4 regions of the Faecalibacterium sp. Marseille-Q0746 genome follow, and region 3 is predicted to be linked to each of the others. Evidence: predicted binding sites of a transcription regulator. Region 3 holds the regulator's gene; each other region holds the start of a gene.
The links. The regulator HrcA, encoded in region 3, represses chaperone genes, less so after heat shock. The targets are predictions, from matches to a motif close to TGTTAGCACTCNNNNNNNNNGAGTGCTAACA.
Positions count from the first base shown of each region.

Region 1: a site for HrcA is predicted at 2,246-2,276, ahead of htpG (molecular chaperone HtpG). Genes of this name have one in related genera too.
Region 2: a site for HrcA is predicted at 3,090-3,120, ahead of clpB (ATP-dependent chaperone ClpB). Genes of this name have one in related genera too.
Region 4: a site for HrcA is predicted at 1,543-1,573, ahead of J3351_RS07300 (Hsp20/alpha crystallin family protein). Genes of this name have one in related genera too.

Region 1 is NZ_JAFREI010000002.1:205,641-210,495, forward strand. Features, by position in the region: gene J3351_RS02270 (5-bromo-4-chloroindolyl phosphate hydrolysis family protein) at 1-131, opposite strand, end outside; gene htpG (molecular chaperone HtpG) at 231-2,159, opposite strand; gene J3351_RS02280 (hypothetical protein) at 2,447-2,878, shown strand; gene J3351_RS02285 (HD domain-containing protein) at 2,915-3,421, shown strand; gene J3351_RS02290 (ATP-binding cassette domain-containing protein) at 3,543-4,855, opposite strand, start outside.
Region 2 is NZ_JAFREI010000022.1:20,086-24,940, reverse strand. Features, by position in the region: gene J3351_RS11895 (HlyC/CorC family transporter) at 1-104, opposite strand, end outside; gene clpB (ATP-dependent chaperone ClpB) at 411-3,023, opposite strand; gene J3351_RS11885 (trigger factor) at 3,261-4,403, opposite strand; gene J3351_RS11880 (NADP-dependent malic enzyme) at 4,684-4,855, shown strand, end outside.
Region 3 is NZ_JAFREI010000007.1:42,721-47,575, reverse strand. Features, by position in the region: gene J3351_RS05665 (Fic family protein) at 1-875, shown strand, start outside; gene J3351_RS05660 (stage V sporulation T C-terminal domain-containing protein) at 983-1,525, shown strand; gene hrcA (heat-inducible transcriptional repressor HrcA) at 1,710-2,783, shown strand; gene grpE (nucleotide exchange factor GrpE) at 2,780-3,409, shown strand; gene dnaK (molecular chaperone DnaK) at 3,512-4,855, shown strand, end outside.
Region 4 is NZ_JAFREI010000010.1:16,721-21,575, forward strand. Features, by position in the region: gene J3351_RS07295 (YitT family protein) at 1-679, opposite strand, end outside; gene J3351_RS07300 (Hsp20/alpha crystallin family protein) at 930-1,397, opposite strand; gene J3351_RS07305 (purine-nucleoside phosphorylase) at 1,915-2,739, opposite strand; gene J3351_RS07310 (ADP-ribosylglycohydrolase family protein) at 2,905-3,705, opposite strand; gene J3351_RS07315 (vWA domain-containing protein) at 3,720-4,379, opposite strand; gene J3351_RS07320 (macro domain-containing protein) at 4,471-4,855, opposite strand, start outside.

The DNA of each region.
Region 1 (4,855 bases), on a different contig from region 3:
TTTTCGGCATCCCGGTCAATGGCACGCAGGATGAAAAACAGAACGCCCAGCGGTGCTGACATGGCGAATACTACCAGCAGGGCAATGGTGGGAATGTGGGCAAGAAAATGTTTGCTGCGTCTGGGCTCCATGGGGCAGAATCCTCCTAAAACAAAAAAGCCGTGTTCCACTTTATTATAGCGGAGCACGGCCCTTTTGTTAAGGGGGTAATTTATTTGTGGGAAAGGAAATTACTTCATCAGGCTGCAAACGGCCTCGGCGTAAGCGGCGGGATCATCCACGGGCAGGCCCTCGATCAGCTGTGCCTGTGCATAGAGCAGGCTGCTGTATTTCTTGACCTTGTCGGTATCACCGGCCTCCTGTGCGGCCTTCAGCACGGCGAACACGGGGTGGTTGATGTTCAGTTCCAGCACCTTGTCGCTCTTCACGCCCTCGCTGCCGGGCTGCTTGGAGAGCACCTTCTCCATCTCGATGGACAGGGGGCCGTCGGCGCTCAGGCAGACAGGGTGATCCTTCAGGCGGGTGGAGACCTTGACCTCCTTGACCTTGCCGTCCAGAGCGTCCTTCATGGCATCGAACAGGGGCTTGTTCTCGGCGGTGGCATCTTCAGCGGCCTTTTTCTCGTCCTCGGTCTCAAGGCCCAGATCGCCGCTGTTGATGTTCTTGAACTCCACGGTGCCGTCCTTGCCCTCGGCATCCTTGCGGGGGTAGCTGCGCATGATCTGCAGGCAGAACTCATCCACGTCCTCGGTCAGCAGCAGGACATCATAGCCCTTGTCCAGAACCAGCTCGGCGGCGGGGAGCTTGGCCAGACGGTCAGTGGAGTCACCGGCGGCAAAGTAGATGAACTTCTGCTCGGCAGGCATCTTGTCCACATACTCCTGCAGGGTGACCATCTTCTGCTCCTTGGCAGACCAGAACAGCAGCAGGTCGCGCAGCAGCTCAGCGTGCATCCCGTAATCAGAGTAAGCGCCGAACTTGATCTGGCGGCCGAATTCCTTCCAGAATGCCTCGTACTTTTCGCGGTCGTTGACCAGCATGGAGTGCAGCTCGTTCTTGATCTTCTTTTCCAGTGCGTTGTGGATCAGCTTGAGCTGGTTGTCCTTCTGCAGCATCTCACGGCTGATGTTCAGGCTCAGATCCTGGCTGTCCACAATGCCCTTGACGAAGCTGAAGTAATCGGGCAGCAGGTCTGCGCACTTTTCCATGATGAGCACGCCGGATGCGTACAGGGCCAGACCCTTCTCATATTCCTTGGTGTAGAAATCATAGGGGCGATGGCTGGGCACGAACAGCAGGGCGTTGTAGTTGGCGGTGCCCTCGGTGCGGCTCACGATGACGCGGGCGGGGTCAGAATAATCGTTGAACTTATCCTTGTAGAAGCTGGCGTATTCCTCGTCGGTGACCTCGCTCTTCTGCTTCTTCCAGATGGGCACCATGCTGTTCAGGGTCTCAAGCTCGGTGTAGGTCTCCCACTCCGGCTTGTAGTCCTCGGGCTTGGGATCGGGTTCGGGCTTCTGGCGGCTCTTTTCCCGCTCCATCTGGATGGGATAGCGCACATAGTCGCTGTACTTTTTGACGATGGCCACGATGCCGTATTCGTCGAGGAAGTTTTCGTAATTGTCGGTATCGGTGCTGTCCTTGATGTGCAGGATGATGTCGGTACCGGCGGTTTCCTTCTCAGCGGGGGTCAGCTCGTAGCCGTCAGCACCGCTGGACTCCCACTGCCAGGCCTCGTCCGCACCGTATGCCCTGGAGATGACGGTGACCTTGTCGGCGACCATGAAGGCGGAGTAGAAGCCCACGCCGAACTGACCGATGATGTCGATGTTCTCGTCCTTGTTGTCCTTCTTGAAGTCCAGAGAACCGGAGTGGGCGATGGTGCCCAGGTTCTGCTCCAGCTCTTCTTTGGTCATACCGATGCCGTTATCGGAGACAGTCAGCAGGCGATTGTCCTTATCGCGGGTGAGCAGGATGCGGAAATCGCCCTTGTTCATGCCCACGGAAGGATCGGTCAGGCTCTTATAATAAAGTTTGTCGATGGCATCCGAAGCGTTGGAGATCAGCTCACGCAGGAAGATCTCCTTGTTGGTGTAGATGGAGTTGATCATCATGTCCATCAGCTTTTTGCTTTCAGCCTGAAATTCTTTCTTCGCCATAATACAAAACCTCTTTTGTACAGTATTCAGATCCGGCCCCTCGCAAAAGGAGCGGCAATGCAGAAGAAGCAGCCGATGCTGCATCTTCTTAGCACTCATATCTTTCGAGTGCTAATATACACCGATGCGGGTCAAAAATCAAGGGGTTTCATAAAAAGTTCAGAAATGAACTGGAACAAAATGCCTTTTGTGCGTTGCTACAAAAAATTCATAAAGAAATAGTTGACCTTTCACAATTTTTAGCGTATACTGATCAGCGGAAACAAACGAGGAAAGAGGAATATGTTATGGCAATGAAGCCGGAGATCTCCGTGAAGAACCTGCTGATGCAGGCATTCCTGACGGGTTGGGAACGCTCGGACAAGAGCATTTCGCAGGATGAATACTTACAGAGCGCCATTCAGGTCATTGAGGTGCTGCAGGTGGAACCTGAAAATGTCTACGCCGAGGAGGGCCTGGGCCTGACCGATGGCGATGAGGTGGATCATCTGGACGACCTGCTGCGGGCAGACGGCCAGTGGCTGTATTACGGTGTGGAGGAGGAAAACTTCTTCCTCATCCAGTGGTACCCGGACAAGGCTTCTGCCGAGGCCAAGCTGGCCGAGCTGGAAGCACTGGGCGACGGCAGGCAGTATCTGGTGGACCTGAGCCTGACCCGCGAAAATCCTTCGGCCGCTGAGAACTTCGGTAGCTCCAACCCGGTTCAGCTGCGGAGCTGAGCTGAGCGTTTCTGACAAAAAGAAAGGGAATTTTCCATGCAGCTTTCACAAACGGAACGGGAGCGCCTGTCCGCTATTCTGGAACAGTACGACCATCACCCTAAGGTGCAGGAAATGCGTGAGTTTATCCAGCACGGTGATGTGACCACCTACCAGCACTGCAAGAATGTGGTCGTGGTCAGCTGCTGGATCAACCACCGCTTCCATCTGGGAGCCGATGAGACCACGCTGGCCGTGGGGGCCTTCCTCCACGATTTCTATCTCTATGACTGGCACAAGCAGGGCTCTTTCCACGGCCTGCGGAATCTGTTTGAGATGCACGGCTTTTCCCACCCAGGGTCTGCCTGTGTGAACGCACAGCGGGTGTTCGGCATTACCAAAAAGGAGCAGAACGTCATTGCAAGCCACATGTGGCCCCTGACCTTCCGCCATATCCCGACCTGCCGCGAGGCGGTCATCGTCTGTCTGGCGGATAAATACTGCGCCATTGTGGAGAGCATGTTCCGCCGCACAAGGGTGGGCGCTGACGAAGAAGAGTGGTAAAGAAGCCGCCGCACTGTTCACATGAAAGAAAGCAAAAGACCAGAGTTGTAACGCCTTTTGGCGAAACAACTCTGGTCTTTTTTGCTGGGGCTTGTGCAACAGCCTCTTTGAAAAAGTGATCTTATTCTGCTCTCAGAGCCTTGACAGGGTCAGAGCGGGAAGCGGTTTTGGCGGGGATGAAGCCGCCCAGAATGGTCAGCACAGTTGCCAGCGCAACCAGCACCACAGCGGCCTTCCAGGGCAGAACGGCCACTACGCTGGTGCCGACGGCGATTTTCTGGATGAGCATGTTGCCCGGAATGAGCAGCAGTCTGCTGAGACCGATGCCCATGAGGCCCGAGCACAGGCCGATGATGAAGGTCTCGGCGTTGAACACCTCGGAGATGTTCCGCTTGGAAGCACCGATGGCACGCAGGATGCCGATCTCCTTGCGGCGCTCCAGCACGCTGATATAGGTGATGATGCCGATCATAATGGAGGAGACCACCAGCGAGATGGAGACAAAGGCCACCAGCATGTTGGAGATCATGTTGATGATCCTGGTCACGGAGGTCATCAGGGTGCCCACCACATCAGTGTACTGGATCACCTTGTCTTCCGCGCCCTGCTCACGCATGGCGGCATTGTAGCTGTCCAGCACATTGAGGACTTTAGCCTTTTGCTCGAAGTCCAGCGGATAGATGCTGATCTGGCTGGGGTCATCTTCACTGGCATAGCCAAAGGACTGCAGGTTGCTTTCATAGGTGGCGCTGGTGGACATCATTTTTGACTTCATCAGCTCCGCCAGATCGTCTTCGGTCATGTTGAACCGGACGGCATTCCGGAACGCATCTGCGTCGATCTTCAGCGCGCTTTCCATCTGGCTGCCCAGAGAGGAGAAGCGCTCGGTCATCTGGCTCTGCAGATTCGTGCTGATCTGGCCCATGGCCTGCTCCATGGCAGCGCCCAGCTGGGTCTGTAATCCGGCGGCGATCTGTTCCGAGAAGTTTGACATCATGCTGCCCATGACCTGCTGCATGGCGGCAGTAAACTGCTCCTGCAGGGCAGCGGTATCGATGAGGCTGCCCATGGAATCCTTCATCAGCTGCTGGAACTGGTCGCTGGCGAGATACTGGTCAAAACCGATCTTGTCCAGCCCCAGAATGCCGTTGCCGATGATGTAATCCTTGTAGCCGGTCATCACCTTCTGGGCCAGCTGCTGCATTTTGTCGGCGGGGATGGAAATGTCCATGTTGGCGAACACGTCCGTCAGGGCGCTCATGTCGATGTCGGGCGTTTCGGTCAGATCAAATTGGAAGCTGTCCGGGTCAATGAGGGAGGAAAAATCTACGGAACCGTCGCTCAGGTCGAACGCGCCGCTCAGGTCAAGATCCAGCTTGCCGGGGTCGAACTGGAAGGCGCTCTCGAGCTGGTCGGTGTCAATGGAGAAGAGGG
Region 2 (4,855 bases), on a different contig from region 3:
ATCTGATTCAGGGAGGAAAATGCGGTCTCGGATGCGGAGAAAAAGGCGGAGAAACCCACCAGGATCACCAGCGCTGCCCAGAGCGTCATACTGCCATCGTCCATAATAAAGGAAAATCACACTCAACTTTCTGTTTTTTATTAAAGAACGGACTCCCTCAGTCTGCTTCGCAGCCAGCTCCCTCAAAGAGGGAGCCTTGCCGCACGGTCAGCCTCCCTCACCGAGGGAGGTGGCATCGCGCAGCGATGACGGAAGGAATTCTTTCCTAGGGATACAAAAATGTGCTTTCCACCGTGGCTGTTCCGCGATGAAAAGCACATCAATGTTACTTGTTATAATATCATATTCCGCACCCCCATGCAAGCATTACAGCCGGCACAGAGGTACAAAACTGGTAAAACTGTGGAAAATCATTTCAGCACAAGGGCATTTCCGTCGTAATCCACGGTCAGGGTGCTGCCCTCGGCATAGCGGCCCTGAATGATCGCCTTGGCGATCAAAGTCTCCACCCGGCTCTGGATGAACCGTTTGATGGGGCGGGCACCATAGACGCTGTCGTAGGCAGAATCGATGATGTAGTCCTTGGCGGCGGTGGTCACGTCCAGATTCAGATGCTTGCCCTCGTCCATGCGGCTGCGCAGGTCTGCCAGCTGCAGATCCACGATCTTGCGCATCTCGTCCTTGGTCAGGCTCTTGTAGTAGACGATCTCGTCCAGACGGTTCAGGAACTCGGGGCGGAACTTGCTCCTCAGCAGCAGGTCGATCTGATGCTTTGCCTCGTCGCTGAGTTCGTTGGAACCCTGTGCCCGGCGCTGCTCCAGATCGTTCAGGATGATGTCACTGCCCAGATTCGAGGTCAGGATGATGACCGTGTTCTTGAAGTCCACGGTACGGCCCTGGCTGTCGGTGATGCGGCCATCGTCCAGCACCTGCAGCAGGATGTTGAACACATCGGGGTGGGCCTTTTCCACCTCATCGAACAGCACCACGCTGTAGGGTTTGCGGCGGACAGCCTCGGTCAGCTGGCCGCCCTCCTCATAACCCACGTATCCCGGAGGCGCGCCGATCAGGCGGCTGACGCTGAACTTCTCCATATACTCCGTCATATCGATACGCACCATGTTGCGCTCATCGTCAAACAGAGCCTGTGCCAGCGCCTTGGCCAGCTCGGTCTTGCCCACACCGGTGGGACCGAGGAAGAGGAAGCTGCCGATGGGGCGGTTGGGGTTGGCGATTCCGGCGCGGCTGCGCAGGATGGCCTCGCTCACCTTGGTCACGGCCTCGTCCTGACCGATGACTCTCTTGTGGAGCACATCGTCCAGATGCAGCAGCTTCTCGCGCTCGCCCTCCACCAGCTTCTCCACCGGGATGCCGGTCCAGCGGGCCACGATGCGGGCGATTTCCTCGTCGGTCACACGGTCACGCAGGAGGCTGTCCTCCTTCTTCTCGTTGGCCAGCTTTTCCTCCGCTTCCAGCTGTTTCTGCAGCTCGGGCAGCTTACCGTATTTCAGCTCAGCAGCCTTGTTCAGGTCATACTCACGCTGGGCTTTCTCAATGGCGGCATTGGTCTGCTCGATCTGCTCACGCAGGGTCTGTACCTTGCCAATGGCGTTCTTCTCGTTTTCCCACTTTGCCTTCATGCTGCGGAACTTATCCTGCAGCTCAGCCAGTTCCTTTTCCAGCTCATGCAGGCGGCTCTGGCTCAGGGCATCGGTCTCCTTTTTCAGGCTGACCTGCTCGATCTGCAGCTGGGTGATGCGGTGGGCCAGATCATCCATCTCGCTGGGCATACTGTCCATCTCAGTCTTGATCATGGCGCAGGCTTCATCCACCAGGTCGATGGCCTTATCCGGCAGGAAACGGTCGGTGATATAGCGGTCAGAGAGGGTTGCGGCGGCGATCAGCGCATTATCGCTGATCTTCACGCCGTGGAACACCTCATAGCGCTCCTTCAGGCCACGCAGGATGGAGATGGTGTCCTCCACCGTGGGCTCATCCACCTGCACCGGCTGGAACCGGCGCTCCAGAGCGGGGTCTTTTTCGATATACTGGCGGTATTCGTCCAGCGTGGTCGCGCCGATGCAGTGCAGCTCGCCCCGGGCCAGCATGGGCTTGAGCAGGTTGCCCGCATCCATGGCACCGTCGGTCTTGCCCGCACCCACGATGGTGTGCAGCTCATCAATGAAGAGGATGATCTTGCCCTCGCTCTTCTTGACCTCATTCAGGACGCTCTTCAGGCGCTCCTCAAACTCGCCGCGGTACTTTGCACCGGCCACCAGCGCACCCATGTCCAGGCTGAACACGGTGCGGTTCTTCAGGTTCTCGGGCACATCGCCGCGCACGATCCGCTGGGCCAGGCCCTCGGCGATGGCGGTCTTGCCAACGCCGGGCTCACCGATCAGGCAGGGGTTGTTCTTGGTCTTACGGGACAGGATACGGATGACATTGCGGATCTCCTGATCACGGCCGATCACGGGGTCCAGCTTCTGCTTCCGGGCCAGATCGACCAGATCCTGGCCATATTTCTGCAGGGCGTTGTAGGTATCCTCGGGGTTGTCGTTGGTCACGCGCTGGTTGCCGCGCACGGCAGTCAGCTGCTGCAGGAACGCATCCTTCTTGATGTTGAAGGCGCGGAACAGCTCCGTGGTGTTCTGGGTCGGCTCATCCAGCAGGCCCAGGAACACATGCTCCACACTGACGTATTCGTCCTTCATGGCCTTAGCTTCCCGGGCGGCGGCGCTCAGGACTTTATCCGTTGCCTGCGAGATATAGACCTTGTCCGGGTCACGGCCGGAGCCGGACACCCGGGGCAGGGCCGACAGCTTTTCGGCCACGGCAGCGGCAAAGCTGCCCGGATCCACGTTCAGCTTCTGCAGAAGCTGCGGGATCAGGCCCTGCTCCTGCGAAGCCAGGGCGTGCAGCAGATGCTCCGGCTCCAAAGCGTTGTGCTGGTACTCCACAGCCAGCTGCTGGGCAGCCTGCAGAGCTTCCAGTGTTTTCTGCGTATATTGATTGGTATTCATAGAATCGACCTCCATTCGTACCGGAAGTGTTATTTCAGCAGTCTTTCAGATCGATTGCCATTTCATTTTTAGCACTCTATCTATTCGACTGCTAAAACTATACTCCAAACACCCCACTTTGTCAATAGGGTTTTCGATGGTACGGCAACAATTCACAAATTGTTTGCAAACAAGACAAAAATGCCGCCCCGGCAGACCCGAAGCGGCACAAGTTCTCTTGAGATGGGGGCAGGGCACTCAGCTCACCACTGCGCTTTCCGTCAGCGCATCGGTGACGGCATCCATCAGGGCGACCATGGTGCAGTAGTTCTCACCATAGGTGCCGGTGTAGGAGGAATAGGTATCGATCTGCTCCTGGGTGGGCACGATGTCCAGTGTCTCGGCCACTGCCTGATAGAGCAGAGCCTCCTTGGAGTAGGTGGTGATGCTGTCGCTCATCCCCTCCAGCAGGTCATCGGCGTTCTCATAGCCAGCGGCGGTCTGCACAAAGCTGTCCAGATCGTAGCCGTAGTAGTTGGCCATGGTGTAGTAGTAGTTCAGGCACTGGTTCACCTGATAATCGGTGACCTCCTTGGGCAGCTCCTTGAAGGTGGAGTTTGCCAGCAGGTCGTCCATGATGGCGTTCTGCAGGTTGGTGTTGTAGAGCATCTTCTGGTAGAGCGCCTTCAGCTCCTCCACGGTGTGAACATCATCGCTCTCGCCGTAGTTCTCGGCCACCCACGCGTCGGTCAGCTCGGGCAGGACCTTCTCGCTGATGTAGTTCAGGGTAACGGAGAACACAGCCTTTTTGCCGCTCAGGACAACGGTGTTGCCCTCGGAATCGGTAGAATCGCTGTATCCCTCCGGGAAGGTCACGGTGACATCAAAGGTCTCGCCGGGGGTGTGGCCTACGATCTGATCCTCAAAGCCATCGATGAAAGTACCGCTGCCCAGGGTCAGGCTGTAGCCGCTGTAAGTGCCGCCGCTGAACGCAACGCCATCCACGGAACCGGCATAGTCGATGTTGACGGTATCACCGTCCGCTGCGGCACGGTCCGTTACCTGCTTCTCGGTGGCGTGGTCGCTGAGCAGGCTGTCGATCTCGCTCTGGATCTCCTCCTCGGTGGGCTCGATCTCAGAACGCTTGAAGGTAAGGCTTGCAAAGTTCTCGGGCAGGGTGACATAGTCAAGCGCTTTCACACCCTCCCAGTAGCCATTCTCGTCCAGACCGCTGCTGTAGGAGAAGTTCTCGTAATCGTAATCTTCCGCGCTGCCGTAAACAGCGGCGGCTGTGCTGGAAGCGACAGAAGAAGAATCAGCGGACTTGGAGCAGCCTGCTGCGCCCAGCACCAGCGCACCGGCGCAGAGCAGGCAGACTGCCTTTGTGATGATCTTTTTCAAAATAAAGTTCCTCCTGTTGGAACATCGGCATCCCGCCGGGTTCAGATTCGGGTCGCATAGTACAGACCTTATTATAAAGGGCAAAAGTGAAAAAGAAAAGAATTTTGCAGAAATTCCACAAATAGAGCGCCGGGTTTGTCCGACTTTTGCGGGGCACCGGCCGAAAAAGCGGCTTTTCCGGTGGAAATGCCCGCCTGGTTCTGTTAAAATAAAAGAGATACGAGAAACCCCGGCCGCTCCCTTCCGCGGGAAGCGCCCGATACAAACGGAGGAACACCCCATGGATTACAACAAAGCCGCCCTTGAAATGCACGAGACCCACCACGGCAAGGTGGGCATTACCAGCAAGGTGGAGGTCAGGACCCGTGATGACCTGTCTACCGCCTACACCCCCGGCGTTGCCGAGCCCTGCCGCAAGATCAAGGAAAACCCCGACGATGTTTATAAGTACA
Region 3 (4,855 bases):
GGATCGAAGGGATCATCACGACCAATGCGCGCCTGAAACAGCTGGTTGAAGATAAAACGACTCCACATAACCGGGACGAAATGGAGATATTGGGATATCGGAATGTTTTAAATCTCATCCACGAGAACTATGCCTATATTCCGGTAGAGCCGGGGTACATCCTGCAACTGCACCGTGATCTGCTGAAATATACGAATTTGACCTATCGAGGACATTTTAAGACTACACCCAATGAGATCGATATGACCCTGCCCAGCGGGGAACGCCGCGTGCTGTTCCGCCCGCTGGAACCATACGAGACACCGGGTGCTGTGGAAGCACTTTGCTGCACTTATCAGGATGTGCTGCACAGAGAACTCGTTGATCCCCTGCTTTTGATCCCCTGTTTTATCTTGGATTTTCTCTGTATCCATCCTTTCAATGATGGTAACGGCAGAATGAGCCGGCTGCTGACCCTTTTGATGCTGTATCAGAATGGATATGTTGTGGGGCAGTACATCAGCATTGAAAAAGCAATTGCAGAGACTAAGGATGAGTACTATGCAGCATTGGCGCAGGCTGATCAGCACTGGCATGAGGAGGAAAATGACCCGACACCGTTCATCAAATATATGCTGGCGGTGATCTGCTCCTGTTATCAGGATTTTGAGCAGCGGGTCGATCTGGTTGGCGGGGGACAGAAGCGCGTGACGGCGTACGAACGAGTGCGCAGTTATGCGATGGAAAAGCTGGGAGCCTTTACAAAACAGGAGGCCGCAGAGGCCTGCCCGGGCTTTGGTACAAGCTCGATTGAAAGCGCGCTGAAAAAACTGACAGAGGAGGGCGTTCTGGAGAGGATCGGCGCGGGTAGAAAGACGCAGTATGTGCGCAGGTAAGGCTCCGGCAGGAGCTGAATGAATAATTCCCTTCCTGTTTCCACAGAATAACCATACTTCACAGAAATCTGGAAGCAAAACCGGAACATGGAAAGGAAGGGAACCTTATGAAAGCAACCGGCATCGTGCGCCGCATCGATGAGCTGGGGCGGGTGGTCATCCCCAAGGAAATCCGCCGCACCCAGCGCATCCGCAGGGGAGACCCGCTGGAGATCTTCACAACAGGGGACGGCGAGGTCATCTTCAAAAAGTATTCGCCCATGGGGGAACTGAGCGGGGTGACGGCCCAGTATGTGGATGTGCTGAGCAAGTGCTTTGCCCTGACGGCCTTTGTCTCAGACCGGGACCGCATTCTGGCGGCATCCGGTGCGGGCAGGCGGGATCTGGCAGACCGCAGCGTGAGCCAGCCGCTGGAAAAGCTGATGGACAGCCGCAAGCCCTACCAGAGCGATGGCAGCCCCGAAAAGGCATTGCTGCCCTGTGAGGGCTCGCCCCGGGCGCTGTTGTGTGCCGTGCCCATCATTGCGGCGGGAGATGTCACCGGCAGTGTGGGCCTGCTTACGGAGGACCGCACTGCCCAGCCCGATGCCGCCCAGCTCAAGGCGGTGAACGTGGCGGCGGCATTTCTGGCAAAGCAGATGGAGGAATGATCTATTATATAGGAGAGCCGCCGCAGGGCGGCTCTTTTTTGTGCGGCCTTTATGACAGAATTATGAATCTTTCAAAACTTTTCTGAGAAGCTATTGACAGCGCCGCAAAATTGGATATAATGGTCTTAGCACTCAGGAAGAAGGAGTGCTAAAGAACAAAAAGCGAACAAAGGAGGCAGGCGCTATGACGATGGATGCACGCAAACAGCGTGTCTTGCAGGCGATCGTTGCGCTGTATGGCCTCGAGGGCGAGCCCGTGGGCAGCAGTGTGCTGGCAAACTACTTTGATATGGCAGTCTCCAGTGCCACGCTGCGCAACGAGATGGCCGCGCTGACCAAGCTGGGTCTGCTGGAGCAGCCCCACACCAGCGCAGGCCGTGTCCCCAGTGCCAAGGGCTACCGTTATTATCTGGATCATCTTCTCACCGATGACCAGCCGCTGGACCGTGTGACCCGCGCCCGTGTGGACGCGGTGTTCGCAAGCCTTGACCACGAGCCGGAAAAGCTGGCACAGGGTGCCGCCAAGGCGCTGGCCGCCATCAGCGGCTGCACCGCCGCCGTCAGCACCCCCTGTGCTGAGGATCTCTGCATCGCCCACTATGAGGTGGTGCAGGTGGGCCGCAGCGCTGCAGCAGTGCTGGCTGTGACCACTGCCGGTTATGTCCGCACCCGTGTTGCGCGGGTCCGCACCGGTCTTTCCCGGGAAAATGCAGCGGCGCTTGCCGCCCTGCTCAACCGGAACCTGACCTTTGTGGCTCCTGTTGATCTGTCGCCCCGGCTCCTTGCAGAGCTGTGCAGCCAGATCAGCCCGGAGCTGGTGCCGGTGATCAGCGCCGCCGCCGCCATCCTGCAGGATTCCACCCAGCCCCATGTGTATCTGGGTGGTGAGCAGTACCTGCTGGACTGGCCCCAGCTGGACGGCAAGGTGGGCAGCATCCTGAGCCTGCTGAACGACGAAGAGCAGGCTGCCGCCCTCATTGCACCCCCGGCAGAGCAGAGCGAAAGCATCCTGCTGGGCGAGGATCTGGAACCTCAGATCCCCGGCCTGTGCATCGTGAGTGACCGGTATCTGGTGGGCGGAGGCCTCTGGGGCTCCGTGGCCCTCATCGGCCCCACCCGGATGCCCTTCCAGAAGCTGATGCCGCTGCTCCACACCTTTGCCGATCAGCTTGGCGAAGGAATGAGCGGCAAACGAAAAGATACCCCGCAGGCAGCCGCACCCCGGCGGACTGTGATCTATAAGGAGGACCTGGAATGAGCGAAGAAACAAAAAAGACCCCGCAGGCAGAAGAACCTGCCGTGGAGCCCAACACCGCCGAGCAGGCCGCCCCGGAAACTGCACCTGAGCAGGCAGCGGCTCCCGAGACGAACGCTGAAGCGGCAGACCCCAAGAAAAAGGATGGCTTCTTCAACAAGAAGGCCCGGGAGCTGGAGGCCGTGAAGGCAAAGCTGGACGCGGCTGAGAAGAATGCCAATCAGGCCAAGGATCAGCTGCTGCGGATGGCCGCCGAGTATGAGAACTACCGCAAGCGCTCCACCCGTGAGGCTGACCAGAAGTTCAACGACGGCGTGTCCTTTGCCGTGAACCAGATCATCCCCATTCTGGATACGCTGGAGATGGCGGCCAACGCCCCCACCACCGACGAGAATTACAAGAAGGGCGTGACCATGACGCTGGACAAAGCCGCCAAGGCGCTGAATGCCCTCCATGTGGAGGAGATCGAGGCGCTGGGCAAGCCCTTTGACCCCAACTTTATGAATGCCGTGCAGCAGATCCCCGCCCCCGATGGACAGGAGAGCGGCACCGTGATCACGGTTTACCAGAAGGGCTACAAGCTGGGCGATAAGATCGTCCGCCATGCCACCGTTGTTGTGGCAGAGTGATTTTGCAAGACCCCGCAAGGGTTTTCAAATATAACATCCGCTTGGTAACATTTGAGCATCATATAAACAAAAAACGTTCTGAATTTGAGAGGAGCTTTCATTATGAGTAAGATCATTGGTATCGACCTTGGTACTACCAACAGCTGCGTGGCTGTTATGGAGGGCGGCGAGCCCGTTGTTATCGCAAACTCTGAGGGTGCACGCACCACCCCGTCTGTTGTCGGCTTCACCAAGACCGGCGACCGTCTGGTGGGTCAGGTCGCAAAGCGCCAGGCCATCACCAACCCTGAGAACACGGTGGCTTCCATCAAGCGTTATATGGGCACCGACCACAAGGTGACCCTGAACGGCAAGGAGTACACTCCCCAGCAGGTCAGCGCTATGATCCTGCAGAAGCTGAAGGCAGATGCTGAGGCTTATCTGGGCGAGACTGTCACCGATGCAGTCATCACCGTTCCTGCATACTTCAACGACAGCCAGCGTCAGGCAACCAAGGACGCAGGCACCATTGCCGGCCTGAACGTCAAGCGTATCATCAACGAGCCCACTGCCGCGTCTCTGGCATACGGCATCGATAAGGAAGAGGACCAGAAGATCATGGTCTACGACCTGGGTGGCGGCACCTTCGATGTCTCCATCATCGAGATGGGCGACGGCGTGACCGAGGTTCTGGCCACCAACGGTGATACCCACCTGGGCGGCGATGACTTCGACCAGCGCATCATCGACTGGATGGCAGATGCGTTCCAGAACGAGAACGGCATCGACCTGCGCAAGGATAAGATGGCTGCACAGCGCTTGAAGGAAGCTGCTGAGAAGGCAAAGATCGAGCTGTCCAGCGCAATGAGCAGCCAGATCAACCTGCCCTTCATCACTGCTGACGCTACCGGCCCCAAGCATCTGGATATGACCCTGACCCGCGCAAAGTTCAATGAGCTGACCGCTGATCTGGTCGACCGCACCATGACCCCTGTCCGCAAGGCTCTGCAGGATGCAGGCCTGCGTCCCTCTGACCTGAAGAAGGTCCTGATGGTCGGTGGTTCCACCCGTATCCCCGCTGTCTACGATGCAGTCAAGAAGGAACTGAACTGCGAGCCCTTCAAGGGCATCAACCCCGATGAGTGCGTGGCTGTGGGCGCTGCCATCCAGGGCGGCGTTCTGCAGGGCGATGTCAAGGGCCTGCTGCTGCTGGATGTCACCCCGCTGAGCCTGGGCATTGAGACCCTGGGCGGCGTGTGCACCAAGATCATCGACCGCAACACCACCATCCCCACCCACAAGAGCCAGGTGTTCTCCACTGCTGCTGATAACCAGCCCTCTGTTGAGATCAATGTTCTGCAGGGCGAGCGTGAGTTTGCCCGCGACAACAAGAGCCTGGGTGTGTTCCACCTGGATGGCATTGCCCCGGCTCCCCGTGGTGTGCCTCAGATCGAAGTCACCTTCGAT
Region 4 (4,855 bases), on a different contig from region 3:
TGTGCAGGTCATGGAGGATGAACTGACGCAGCGCCTCCTCTTTTTCGGTGATGATGCAGACGCGGCGTTTGATGCTGTTATCAAAGATGAAATGGTCCAGCACGATGCCGTTGAAGTAAGTACCGAGGATACTCAGCACCACGGTCTTTTTATCGTAGACCAGGGCTGCGGAAAGCGCCACACACATTCCCGACAGAGACATGGCTTTTCCCAATTCCATGTGCAGGTACTTGTTCATGATCTTTGCCACGATATCCAGCCCGCCGGAGGATGCATTGCGGTTGAACAAAATACTCAGCCCGATGCTGACCACCAGAATATAGCACAGCACGTCCAGCTCCTGACTGCCGGTCATCGAGCCGAACTCCGGGAACAGCTTTTCAAACAGCCCCAGAAACACCGGCAGCAGCACACTGGTGTATACGGTCTTTGCGCCAAATTCTCTGCCGCAGGTAAAGAACCCGATGATGAGAAGCACGACGTTCAGGATCATCGTAATGACCGACAAGGGCAGCGGCACAAAATTGGACAGCACGATGCCAAGGCCGGAAATGCTGCTGACGGATGTATGGCTCGGCACCAGAAAAAAGAAAACGCCCGCCGCAATGATCGCCACCGCCCCGGTCAGGACTGCCGTCTCCCTCAGGACTGCGCCGGTCTTTCCTTTTACATCACTCATCTTTGTCCCCCTAAAATCAAATTTGTTTCACCGATCTCCTCATCTTTGTCGATGCGGACAAGGAGCTTACCGCCAAAGCGTTTGTATTCCATAGTGAAGTACCTCCATAAATTCCGAGTTGCTGTTCTCAGTATACCATGGTTTTCCCTTACGGAAAAGATAGCGAAACAAAAATGCCCCCGGAGGGCTTGTTGCGGCTCTCCGGGGGCATCTTATGTGCGTGTGTGACTTGGCGCACACGACCGGCGTTTTACTCGATCTCGATCAGGTTCGGGTTCTCAGGCAGAGCCTTCTGCTGCTGGGGTGCAGGCAGCTGGATGTGCAGGATGCCATCCTCGAACTTTGCGTGGATATCCTCTTTCTTTACGGCATCGCCCACATAGAAGCTGCGCGCGCAGGTGCCGGAGAAGGATTCGCGCCGCAGATAGCGGCCATTCTTATCCTTTTCGTCGTTGCTGTGGCTGCGCACTGCCTGAATGGTCAGGTAGCCGTCGTTCAGATCCATCTGAACGTCTTCCTTCTTGCAGCCCGGCAGGTCAACCGCTACTTCGTAGCCGTTGTCCGTCTGTTTGACATCGGTCTTCATCATGTTTGCACCACGCTTACCAAAGGTATCACGAGCCTCACGGTTCATCATACGTTCCAGTGCAGCGTCATTCCAGAACGGATCGAAGAAATCATCGAACAGGTTTTCATGGAAAACAGTCGGCATAAGCATAAATCATTCCTCCAATCCCGGCGTTCGGGTCGGGGCAAAAAATCTGAAGCGTCCATTCAGAAGGGCTTTCCGGGGAGCCGCTCGATCACCTTGCGGCTCTCTCTTTTGCCCTTCCTCCTGAGCACGCCACTGTTATAGCACCGTTCATTAGCAGTGTCAATAGAAGAGTGCTAAAATTCATAAAAGAATAATACTTTCATAAAATCCCATGCAATCTTTTCAAAATTCAGTCGTATCATCGTGTCTTTATCATTTCTGCCGGTACATCGGCGTAGACAGATATTTCATGCCGTTGTCCGGGACGATGACCACGATGTTCTTTCCCTGATTCTCCGGTCTGCGGCCCACCTGCACCGCTGCGTGCAAAGGCGATAGACTGGTTTGCGACTTTCCCTCCAAAGCCCCGCTGCATGGACTTGGCTGCAAGGGTCTCTTTGGGCGCGAGAAAGTGCTCGACCTCATAGGTATAATCGTAGTTGAGGGAACCAAACGAAAGGATTTTCATGGTATGTCTTTTTTACTCCATTCTCTGAATCACCGCACCCAGCCATCGGCACAGGGTATCGCCTGCCTGATTTGCGATTTCCAGCACACGGGCGTGGCTATGCTTGACCGTCTGGATGCCGGTGGCCATGTTAGTGATGCAGCTGACGGCCAGTACCTTCATGCCCATGTAGTTGCAGACCATGGTTTCCGGCACGGTGCTCATGCCCACGGCATCGGCTCCCATCCCCGCAAAGGCGCGAATTTCAGCCGCCGTTTCATAGCAAGGGCCCATAAAGCCCATGTAAACGCCCTCCTTGTAGGCAATGCCCAGTTCATCGGCGGTCTGCTTGGCAAGGTTCCGCAGTTCCAGACTGTAAGGTTCGGTCATGTCCGGGAAGCGGGGGCCGAAGCGCTCATCGTTGGGACCAATGAGGGGGTTCGTGCCCATCATGTTGATGAAGTCGGTAATGAGCATCAGGGTGCCCGGCGCAAACTCCCGGTTGATGCCGCCGCAGGCGTTGGTCAGCACCACCTTTTCCACGCCCAGCAGCTTGAACACATAGAACGGGTAGCAGACTTCCTTCATGGAGTAGCCCTCATAGAAATGGAAGCGGCCTTCCATGGCGTAGACTTCCGTGTCCCCCAGCTTGCCAGCCAACAATGCGCCTTTGTGTCCTGCCACCGTGGATACCGGGAAGTTGGGGATATCCTTGTAGGACAGTTCTTCCGTGTCCGTAAAGTCCGCGGTCAGCTTGCCAAGGCCGGAGCCCAGCACCACCGCGATCTTCGGGCGCTTTTTCGTGTGCGTCTTGATATATTCCGCACTTTCCAGTGCCTTTTCATAAAGATGTTCCATACCGTTCTCTCCTTTTCCCAAAAAATTCGATATACTCTCTGGGTTCAGTATATCGGATTTTTCAGGCCGATGCAAGACACCCTTCATCGAGTCTTATTAAAAGCCAAGGAGCAGATACTTCACATCACGAGTGTGTTGTATCTGCTCCTTGGTTCTCCGAATGTCTCATCTCTGGCCGATGTTCCACCGAAACAGCTCATATCCTTCTCGGATATCCTCCGGCAGACGTTTCAAAGTCTCATCCCGCAGTTCCTGCGGCATCCCGTAAAAAGCTTCGGCAATGCCGCCGGTGATGCAGGCAAGGGTGTCGCTGTCGCCGCCCAGAGAAACTGCATTGCGAAGTGCATCCTCAAAACTGACGCTTTCCAGAAAAGCAATGATTGCTTCCGGCACAGTTTCCTGACAGGTCTCCACATGATGATAGGTCGGTCGAATTTCATCGCAGGTACGGTTCAGGTCATAACCGAAGGTCTGCTCCACATATTGTTTGATTTCCGGCTTGCTGCGGCCGGTACGGGCCAGAAAAATCGCTGCCGCCGTGGCCTGCGCGCCTTTGATGCCCTCCGGGTGGTTGTGGGTGACTTCAGCGGTCACTTTTGCCATTTCCAGCGTTTTGTCCAGCGTATCGAACAGCCAGCCCGCTGCCGACACCCGCATAGCCGAGCCGTTGCCGAAACTGCCATAGGGATTCGGATTTTCTGCGTGCAGCCACCGGCGGAACATCCCGCCGTAACCGGCATGGGGATATTCACGGCCCCAGAACCGCATTTCATGCTGCACTGCACAAAATGTTCTCTCCGGCAGACCCTTTCCGTCAATCAGACCAACTGCCACCGCAGCGGTCATGACGGTATCATCGGTGAAGTGCGATTTCTCGCTCAGCAGCGGAAAATCCTTGTGCTTGTAATTGTTGTGGTCAAATTCATAGGGACTGCCCACGATGTCACCCAAGATTGCTCCTAACATGGCTGTTTCCTCCCTTACCTATAATGCCGCTTCTGGAAATCAGCTTCGATTTGTTCTTTCCACTCTGCGCCGATGGACGCGCAGCAGGGTGCTTCCCGCATCCGGGAGACCGTCTCGCTGACAACGTGGTAGTTGACCGCCACGCCCTGTGCGTCATTCTCAAACCGCACAGCCCGGTCGGACGAGATGCCGAAGCGGGCAGCTTCCTTCACGGCGTCCATGTTGGCACCGAGGAACAGGAACTCCCAGCCGTATTGCTCTTTTTCCCGCTCGATCATCCGGCGGATCTTCTCATAGCCAAACCGCTTGCTGGCGTTTTCCAAGCCGTCCGTGGTGATGACAAAGATGACCTTTTCGGCGCGCTCGCTCTCCGGCAGATGGCGCTGAATGTTCGCCATCTTCTCCACGCCGTAACCAATGGCATCCAGCAGGGCCGTGCAGCCACGGACGTAATAGTCCTTTTCCGTCAGCGGTGCAACAGCCTTCAGCGGGAAACGGTCGTGCAGCAGCTGCACCTCATGGTCGAACAGGATCGTGGTCACGTTGGCCTCGCCCTCCTGCTCCTTCTGCCGAGTCAGCATAGCATTGAACCCGCCAATGGTATCCTGCTCCAGCCCGCCCATGGAACCGCTGTGGTCCAGAATGAAAACAAGCTCGGTAAGATTTTTCTTCATAATAAATGCCCTCCGTTTTGTGGTGTATCGCTTTCGTTGGCAAAAGGATACCACAAACCGGAGGGCAAAAGGTCAACGGGCAGGCGACAAATCACGCACCCAGCTGTTCCTGATCGTATTCAAACAATAGCGTATTGACCTGATTGATGTTATAAATTTTGTGTTCCAGGCAATACCGCACGATCCAGTCCCGCTTGGAGCCATCCGAAAAGGCATAGCCCGCACTCTTGAGCAGGTCGATGGTTTCATCTTCGGACAGGTGCAGCCCCACCGCAAAGGCCAGCACCGTTTTCTTTTTGGGGTTGTAGTCGCGATTGCACTGAATTTTGGAGAAATGCTGCCGGGAGATGTTGGACTGCTTGTACACGGTGGAGTCTTTCAGCCCCCGCTCGTCAATGAGCCGCAGCAGCCGGGTGGTGAAGCTCTCGCCAAGGTTGTCCATCAGGCTTTCCAGACTGCGGGCTGTCCTGGGTGCC